DNA from 4 places in the Blastococcus saxobsidens DD2 genome. Region 1 is predicted to be linked to each of the others. Evidence: riboswitches for the same ligand, from Rfam matches in the RefSeq annotation. Region 1 holds a riboswitch; each other region holds the start of a gene.

Region 1 (2,191 bases):
GTGGTGCCCGGCCGGGCGGAGGCCAAGGTCGGCATCCTCGGGGCGATGTACGGGGGCACCCGCGGTGAGAGCGGCCGGATGATGCCCCGGCTGGCCCGCCGCTACCCCCGGGCGATCGGCCTGGTGGAGGAGGCGGCACGGGCCGGTGAGCGCGGGGAGGTGGTGCACACGCTGCTCGGCCGGGGCTCCCCGCTGCCCACCGGTGCGTGGGCGCAGCGCGAGGCCGAGCTCGGCGAGCCGGCCGAGTCCGCCGGTCCGCGGGACGAGCGGGACCGCGCCCGCCGTGCGTGGGGCCGGTTCACCCGCAACTTCGTCGTCCAGGGCACCGGCGCCGAGTGGGCCCTGTGCTGGCTGGCCGACCTGCGGAACCGGCTCTGGCGGCTCGGGGGCACGGGACCGCTGCACCAGCGGCCGCACCTGGCCTTCTTCCTCCACGACGAGGTGGTGGTGCACGCCCCCGCGGACCTCGCCGGGGCGGTGGTCGAGGAGGTCCGGGCGGCGGCGGGGACCGCGGGCCGGCTGCTCTTCGGCACCTTCCCCGTCGACTTCCCGCTGGACGTCGCCGTCGTCCGGTCGTGGGCCGACGCGGGCTGAACCGACGTCGGCGCCTACACCTCCGGAGCCCCGGGTCCGGCCGCGCGACACGCATCACGCCCGGAGAATCGTTGCGCGCAATTGTCACGACTGCATAACGGCGGCTACGGTGGCTGGCGTCCGGTCGGTCGCACCTCCCCACCCGGGGAGTCCGAACGGGCGCCGCCGAGTCGCCCGCCAGGGCGAGCCGGGGACCCACCGCAGCACTGGGGTGAATCGCGCGCCGCGCACGTCGCGGCGCGGGTAGGGCCACTTCCCGCCCGAATCCGTCAGCTAACCCGGTAGGCGGCAGACGGAAGAACGGAGAGCCGCCGGATGGCGCGCCCTTGCCCTGCTGCACGACCCTGCTCGACCCGACGCCGCCGCCTCCGGGCGCGTCCGCGGATCTGACCGCACCTCGCCCGGCGACCCGCGCCTGCCGGCCCACCACCCCGAGCCCTCTTCGCTCGACCGGCTGAACGCCGTTGCCTGGTGGCCGCCAGCAGGTCTCCCGCCGCCTGGTGAGACCCCCCTCTCGCTGCCCGCATCCCCGCCGCAGCCGCCCCCCGAGGGCCGGCCGCGCACCCGCTCCGGAGCACCCCGTACCCATGGATCCCCGCACCACCACCACCGGCCGTCGTCGCCCGGCCCCCCGTGGCCACCGCCGTCCGCCGGCAACCGTCCGCCGCCCCGCGCTGTACCTGGGCATGGCCGCCGCCGGTGCCGTCATGGTCAACGTGCTCGTCGGCGTGGACCCCGCCGCGCAGGCCGAGCCCGGGACGCCGCAGTCGGTCAGCGTCGCCCAGGAACTGGGGCTCAGCGCCCAGTCCGCGCCCATCGACGTCACCGAGGACCTCGAGCCGCTGCAGGACCTCGCGGCCAGCCGCAGCACGCGGGAGGCGGAGCAGGTCGCCGCGCAGCAGGCGCAGGCCGCCGCCGACCAGGCCGTGCTCGACCAGCAGAAGGCGGAGGCCGAGGCGGCCGCCCGTGCCGCTGCCGAGGCCCAGGCGGCCGCCGCTGCCGAGGCCCAGGCGGCCGCGGAGGCCGAGGTTCGGGCTGCCGAGGAGCGGGCCGCTGCCGAGGCCCAGGCGGCCGCGCCCACCCCCCGGCAGCAGGCGGAGGAGGCGGTCACGGCGGCCGCCTCGGTCGCGGCCACCGCGGTCGCCCGCATCACCAACAACGCCGGAAGCGTCCGACCGCAGGTCCAGCGCGCCGCCGACGCGGTGGTCAGCAATGTGCCGGGCGCCGGGAGCATCACCCTCGGCGGCACCCGGGCCAGCGCGGCCGACCCGGGCGGGCACCCCTCCGGGCTGGCGCTGGACTACATGGTCATGTCCGACGCCGCTCTCGGGGACGCGATCGTCGCCTACCACCGGGCGCACTGGGCCGAGCTGGGCGTGGACTACCTGATCTGGCAGCAGCGGATGCTCTCCTCCCCGGGCGGCTCCTGGCAGGCGATGGAGAACCGAGGCAGCGCGACCGCCAACCACTACGACCACGTGCACGTGAACTACCGCGGCTGAACGCGGCCGGCCGGGGGATCGCCCCGGCAGCACGTCGAGGGTTCGGCGCGGCGCCGGGCGGGCACTCTTCGTCCTGGACAGCGACCGGACGACGG
Region 2 (2,191 bases), 830 kb from region 1:
TCCGGCTGGCCGGGTTCGAGCAGGTGACGGTCACGACCGGCGGCAGCACCTGGTTCGAGGGGCCGCGCCGGCTGGTCCACCGGATCGAGATCGCGCTGCTGTGGCTGATCGGGGTGCGCCACCGGGCCGACTCCGGCGAGGGGATCTGCACGTTCGTCACCGCGGTCGCCGCCTGATCGCCGCGGCGACGTCCGACCGTGGATGCGCCAGTCGGCGGATACGGCCCGTACGACGAGGAGCGCCCCCGCCCGATCCCGGGCAGGGGCGCTTCTCGTCGGTCCTGGAACCCTGCGGCCCCGTGGTCGGTTACCGGAACGCCACGTGCGGGTGGTCCATGTGGTTGGCCGTCGGGGATCCACGGTCGGCCATGGCCTGCCACGTCCAACCAGTCCACGGACCGGCGATCCGCTGCCGCCAGATCACGGACTCGACGCCGAGCCGGGCCGCGTTGTCGATCACGTACTGGGCCACGGCGTCACCCTTGGCGCGGTCGGTGTACACCATGAAGTCGGCCGCCCGGCCCTGGGTCGGGGTGTGGCCGGGGCGCGTGAGGATCCTCGAGACGCCGAACCGCTCGGCGACCTCCTGGACGGCCGGTCGGACGTGCGAATCCCAGGCACCGTAGGAACGCGAAGCCGCAGCCGGTGCGGGCGACGCAGCCGGGGCCGGGACGGCCCGGCCCGATCGGGTGGCACGAGGAGGAGCCGCGCTCGGCGCGGCAGCCGGGGCTGCTGCACCGCTGAGGACGAGACGCTGACCGACGCGCAGGACGTTCGGGTTGCCCCCGATGACCTGCCGGTTGAGGGCGTGCAGCTGCTGCCAGGTGGTGCCGTGGCGGGCGGCGATCCTGGCCAGCGTGTCGCCGGAGCGGACGACGTACGTGCCCGAGGCGCTCGGTGCCGACCTGGCGGCGGACGGCGCCGCGCCGGACCCGCCGATGCTGAGCACCTGCCCGACGCGCAGGGCGTTCGGGTTGGCGCCGATCGCGCCGCGGTTGTCGGCGTACACGCTGCGCCACGAGGTGCCGTGGCCGGCCGCGAGCTTGCTGAGGGTGTCGCCGGAACGGACCGTGTGCTCCCCGGTGTGTGCCGCCGCCGGAGCGATGGACCCCAGGGTGACGGCCGATGCTGCTGCGAGGACCACGGCCGGGTAGGCCACGGCCGTCACGGCGCGATTCCGGGTGGGACGACGGTGTCGGCCCAGGGTGCGGTAGCGATTGAGCATGGGTGGTGAGCCTCTCGCCGCCTGCGGAGTTAGCTGTCGGGTTCGGGCGAGAGTTGCCCGGCCGCATGCTGCGGCTTCACCCCGAGGCCCGGAGGGCCACTGATCGGTGGGTCCCCCGCGCCTGCCCGTCGTCTCGACGCCTCCGGTGGCCGTGGGCAGGTTCGGCGGGCGGCCATCCGGGTCCACCGATCGGCGGACGTGCGAAGGCTAGGCAGACGGGGCCGAAGACCAGTAGGTCGTACCCGACCTTTTCCGAGACCCTCCGCGAAGAAGCACGCCGCGTGACCGGTCGTGAGCGCAGCGCCCCGCTTCCCGTGAGCGGGGGCGCTGACACCCGAAGGCCCGATCGGCGGCCGGGGTCACGGGCCGTCGATCGAGCCGGGGCCGGTCCGCGCCGGGCAGGCGATGCCCGCCCGGCGCGGACCGGGTGTGCGATCAGGCCTGGTCGGCGGCCTGGCGACGGCGGTACGCAACCGCACCGGCGGCAGCCGCACCGGCGACGGCGACCGCGCCGATACCCATCGCGGCCTCGTGCTCGATGCCGGCGGTGCTGCCCGCGCCGGTCTCGGCGCCACCGGTGGGCATCTGACCCATCTGGGAGGCGGTGAAGGCACCACAGGCGGCCGGGGCGGTGGCCTCCAGCGGCAGCGACGGGTCGAGCGAGCTCTGACCGGCCTCGGCGTCGTACGTGCCATTGCCGTTCACGTCGATACCGTGCACGACCAGCACCGCGGTACCGGCCGCGAACGACTCCTGCGTGGCCTGGTCGATCGTGAACGTGCGCTCGTAGGTGTAGCTGTCATCCTCGGGGGTCGGGAAGCGGTCGACGGCCAGGCCGCTGTCGGCACTGGTGTCGCCCTCGGTGGTCAGCGAGGAGCCGATCATCCCGTAGAACGGCTGACCATCGGCGGTGGTGATGATGCCGTCGCCGTCCGAGTCGGCGGATGCGGGCGGGCAGACCCCCTCG
Region 3 (2,191 bases), 730 kb from region 1:
ATGTGCTCCCTCGGCTCCGCCGGGCACGTGCTGCGCTGCGACGCGGCGGCCGCCTACCGGGCGATGTCGGCGGCCTACGCCGCGGCTCTCGGCGCTCCGATCTGCATCACCGACTCCTACCGGACCTACGCCGGCCAGGTGCGGTTGTACGGGCAGAAGCCGGCGCTCGCGGCGGTGCCCGGAACGAGCAACCACGGCTGGGGGCTGGCGGTGGATCTCTGCGGCGGCATCCAGGCGTTCGGCACCCCCCAGTACGCCTGGATGGTGGCGAACGCCGGTTCAGATTCCTGCACCCCACGTGGGCTGATCCCGGCACCGGCCGCGAGGAGCCCTGGCACTGGGAGTACGCGGGCAGCTGAGAGCGGCCCGGGTGCCGGCGGCCGCGGCGGAATTGTCGGTGCCTCCTCCTAGCGTGCGGAACGACTCACGGAGGAGAAGAAGCGATGCTCATCGACTGCGACACCTGCACCGCCCGGGGGACCGGCTGCGCCGACTGCGTGGTCACCGTCCTGCTCGGGGCCCCGCCGGGATGGCAGGGGGTCGATCCGGTCGTGGTGCCGATGACCGGGCGCACCGGTGGTCCTGCACCGGTCACCGCCGAGGACGTCGTGCTCCCGCCGCCCGGCGTGGTGGTGGAGTTCGACGACGTGGAGCGCCGGGCTGTCCGCGCGCTGGCCGAGGGGGGCCTGGTGCCCCCGCTGCGTCACCGCGACGGCGCCGACGGCCACGGCGGCGAGGGATCCGGACGGCGCACGGGCTGATCGTCCCGTGCCCGTCGGAGCGGCCGCAGATACACCCGTCCGGGTGTATCCCGAGGTAGGCGCGCCGTACGGGGCGGGATGCCGTCCCACCCGTTCTCACCGTTCCCGTTTGTCACAGGCACATCAAGGTCGTTAGGGTCGTCGCCGTTCGGCCGGGTGGTCGTCACCCGTCGAGGGGTGGCCTCGACCGAACACCGCCTAATCACCGCGCGGCGTGCAGTCCCGGCGCCCGGGGTGTACCGGGGACCCACCGCAGTTCTGGGGTGAGTTCTCCCGCGGCCGGCTCGCCGGTGCGTGGGGGATAGGGCCAGTCTTCCCAGCCCGAACCCGTCAGCTAACTCGGTCGGCGGTAGCTGAGGAAGAAACGGAGAGCCGCCGCACGTGGCGACCCCAGACGCACCCCTGAGGCATGTCCGCGAACAGCGCCACACCGAACGCGAGGTGGCTTTCACGCGGAGTCCCCGCTCGGGGGCGTTGCGCTCCGGTCTCCTGGTCAGCGCCGTCGCTGCCGTGACCGTGACCCTGCTGCCGGCCACGGCGTCCGCCGTCCCCGATGAGGTCAGGACCGCCGACCAGGCGGCCGCCCGGGTGGCCGAGGCCAGCCACGAGCTCGAGGTCGTCTCCGAGCAGCTCAACGATGCACGGGTCGTCCTCGCCGGGCACCAGGCCGCGGCGACGACCGCCGGCGCGGCCGTCGTCGCCGCGGAGGGTCAGCTCGCGGCCCTCGACGGGCAGATCCGCCAGCTGGCCCGCAGTGCCTACACCGGCAGCGGCATGTCCCCGCTCGACCTCCTCCTGACCAGTGACTCGACCGACGAGCTGATCTTCTCCCTGGGCACCCTCGATGCGATCGCGGAGCACACCGACGAGGTGCTCACCGAGGTGGAGCAGGCGGCCGAGGTGGCCGACGAGTCGCGGGAGGCGGCGGCCGCCGCCACCGCCGCGGCGCAGGGCGTCGTGGACGAGATCACCGTCACGCGGCAGGAACTCGAGCGCAGGATCGCCGACTACCAGCGGCAGTACGACGCACTCACCGCCCAGCAGCAGGAGGAGGTGGCCCGCGCGCACGGAGGTGAGAGCCTCCCGGCGCCCAGCGGCGTGACCGCCCCCAGCTCCGCGGCGCAGGTGGCCGTCGACACCGCTCTCGCGCAGGCCGGCGACCCGTACGTGTGGGGCGCCGGTGGTCCGAACGCCTTCGACTGCTCCGGGCTGACGTCCTACGCCTACGCCGCGGCCGGGGTGATGCTGCCGCACTCCAGCCGGATGCAGTCGCAGATGGGTGTTCCGGTCTCCCGTAGTGAACTGCAGCCGGGCGACCTGCTCTTCTTCTACAGCCCGGTCAGCCACGTCGCCATGTACATCGGCAACGGGCAGATGGTGCACGCCTCGACCTCCGGCCAGCCGGTCAAGGTGGCGAGCGTGACAGCGAT
Region 4 (2,191 bases), 130 kb from region 1:
CGTCCGGTCGCTCGTCAACGACTCTAGGCATGCCGCACGTCTCCCGCCGACGCCGGGCCGGCAGGCACGGGAACGGGCTACGAGACGGTCGGCCCGGTTCTCACCGCGAATGCCGAGGCCGGGTCCCCCGCCTGAGACACCGGCCGTCGTCCCACAGGCCCGCATGCGATCGGCCCACCGATGCATCCGGTGGATCAGCGTTCGAGTTCTGCACGACCGGTGATCTCGGTGGGGGCTGCGATCAGTACCAGCCCTTGGACTGGAAAGCAGCCCACGCGCCGCAGGGGGAGCCGTACCGGTTCTGGATGTAGATCAGCCCGGCGTCGATCTGCCGGTAGCCGTCGGAGGTCTTGGCGATGCCGGTGCCGGCCCAGGTGGAGTCGAGGAACTGCGCGATGCCGTACGCGGTGCTCCGCGGGTTCTGCGCGTTGGGGTTCCAGCCGCTCTCCTTGCCCCACAGCCTCTCCAGGCAGCCGAACTCGCTGCCGGAGCCGCCGAGCTTCTGCATCGCGTAGTTCTGGTAGGAGCCGGACGGCGCGGCCTGGGGGGCGGGTGCGGCCGGCGCGGCCGGGGCCCGGCTCGCACGAGCCGCCGCGGCCTCGGCCTGGCGTGCGGCCTCGGCCTGGCGCGCGGCCTCGGCCTGGCGTGCGGCCTCGGCCTGGCGTGCGGTCTCCTGACGGGCAGCCTCCTCGGCCGCCTGGCGCGCGGCCTCCTGGCGGGCCGCCTCCTCCGCGGCCTGGCGCGCGGCCTCCTCGGCCGCGATCCGCGCCGCCTCCTCGGCAGCCCGGCGGTCGAGCTCGGCCTGCTCGGCAGCGGCTCGGGCCTCCGCGGCGGCGGTCTGCTCGGCGGCGCGCTCGCTGCGGCTGGCGGCGAGCTGCTCGAGCGAGTCGGCGGCGGTGTCGGCGACCTCGGCGACGTCGGCGGGCGCCTCGGTGGTGATGCCCAGCTGCGCCGCGACGCTCACCGACGCCAGCTGCGGCTTGGCGTGCGCGGCCGGCTCGTCGGCGACGACGACGGTGGCCACGAGGCCGCCCGCCGCGGCGACCGCCAGCAGGAGCCCCGCCCGGCCGGCCGGTCCCGGGATGCGGCTGCGGCCGCCGGTCGGGCGCAGGGCACGGGCGATGGAGGTGGCGCGAGGCTTCATGGGGTGGGACTGCTCCTGGTGCGGGGCGCAGCAGGCGGCCGGCCGACACGGCGGCGGGCTGCTGCGGGATGGTCGTGGCAGCGGGTGCGGGCGGGGCCCGGGCTCAGCGCGGGGACGGCGCCCGCGAGACCGCGTACCTGCTGCAGTTCCGTGCCAGGTGGGCCCGTGGGCTCGCCATGCGGCGGCGCTCCGTTCCTTCCGATGGCCGCCTACCGAGTTAGCTGACGGGTTCGGGCGGGAAGTGGCCCTACCCGCGCCGCGACGTGCGCGGCGCGCGATTCACCCCAGTGCTGCGGTGGGTCCCCGGCTCGCCCGCGGCTCGATGACTGCGGGTGACTCGGCGGCGCCCGGGCGGACCTCCCCGGATGGGGAGTGGACGACCGGCCGGGCGGAGCCACGGTAACCACCGTTATCGGGCCGTGACAATCCCCCGGTGACAAAACCTCCGGAACCCGGGGGCTCAGGGCAGCCGCCACACCGTCGTTCGGCGCACGGCCGCCGGCCGGGTGGGCGACGGCTCGGTGTCGGGGACGTCGTACACCGCCAGCGCGGCCAGCCGGTCCTCCGGCAGGTAGATCCGCCCCGGGTCGCCGATCAGCACCTCGGCACCGCCCGCGCGGGCGGCGTCCAGGAACGGCAGCACCCGGTCGGTCATCTCCCGGTCGTAGCAGACGTCGCCGGCCAGGATCACGCCCACGTCGGGCGGCTCGTCGCCCAGCACGTCGCCCACCGGGGTGATGCCCGGTGTCCCGTTCAGCTCGGCGTTGACGGTGACCGCGGTCAGCGCGAACGGATCGACGTCGCTGGCCAGCACCGCGGCCGCGCCGGCCCGGGCGGCGGCGACGGCGACCAGCCCGCTCCCGGCACCGAGGTCGAGCACCGTGCGCCCGGCGACGAGCTCGGGGTGGTCGAGGACGTACCGCGCGAGCGCCTGGCCGCCCGGCCACGCCGCGGCCCAGAAGGGTGGATCGGTGGAGGTGCGGCCGTGCTGGGTCTCCATCGCCTCCCACAGGGCGACGACGTCGGCGGCGACCAGCAGTTCCACCT

Evidence for each region. Region 1 has a riboswitch for cyclic di-AMP ahead of BLASA_RS12990 (hypothetical protein). Riboswitches for the same ligand answer to the same signal wherever they lie in the genome.
Region 2: linked by a shared signal. The riboswitch ahead of BLASA_RS23415 (LysM peptidoglycan-binding domain-containing protein) and the one ahead of BLASA_RS12990 (hypothetical protein) in region 1 are both predicted to bind cyclic di-AMP.
Region 3: linked by a shared signal. The riboswitch ahead of BLASA_RS09530 (C40 family peptidase) and the one ahead of BLASA_RS12990 (hypothetical protein) in region 1 are both predicted to bind cyclic di-AMP.
Region 4: linked by a shared signal. The riboswitch ahead of BLASA_RS13680 (lytic transglycosylase domain-containing protein) and the one ahead of BLASA_RS12990 (hypothetical protein) in region 1 are both predicted to bind cyclic di-AMP.

Annotation. Positions count from the first base shown of each region.
Region 1 covers NC_016943.1:2,746,171-2,748,361, reverse strand. Annotated here, with positions in the region: gene BLASA_RS12995 (bifunctional 3'-5' exonuclease/DNA polymerase) at 1-594, shown strand, start outside; cyclic di-AMP (ydaO/yuaA leader) riboswitch at 748-897, shown strand; gene BLASA_RS12990 (hypothetical protein) at 1,182-2,096, shown strand.
Region 2 covers NC_016943.1:1,913,856-1,916,046, reverse strand. Annotated here, with positions in the region: gene BLASA_RS08995 (class I SAM-dependent methyltransferase) at 1-176, shown strand, start outside; gene BLASA_RS23415 (LysM peptidoglycan-binding domain-containing protein) at 307-1,167, opposite strand; cyclic di-AMP (ydaO/yuaA leader) riboswitch at 1,231-1,373, opposite strand; gene BLASA_RS08980 (hypothetical protein) at 1,660-2,191, opposite strand, start outside.
Region 3 covers NC_016943.1:2,018,896-2,021,086, forward strand. Annotated here, with positions in the region: gene BLASA_RS25920 (M15 family metallopeptidase) at 1-411, shown strand; gene BLASA_RS09525 (hypothetical protein) at 444-761, shown strand; cyclic di-AMP (ydaO/yuaA leader) riboswitch at 947-1,126, shown strand; gene BLASA_RS09530 (C40 family peptidase) at 1,272-2,191, shown strand, end outside.
Region 4 covers NC_016943.1:2,880,730-2,882,920, forward strand. Annotated here, with positions in the region: gene BLASA_RS13680 (lytic transglycosylase domain-containing protein) at 242-1,144, opposite strand; cyclic di-AMP (ydaO/yuaA leader) riboswitch at 1,335-1,479, opposite strand; gene BLASA_RS13685 (class I SAM-dependent methyltransferase) at 1,605-2,191, opposite strand, start outside.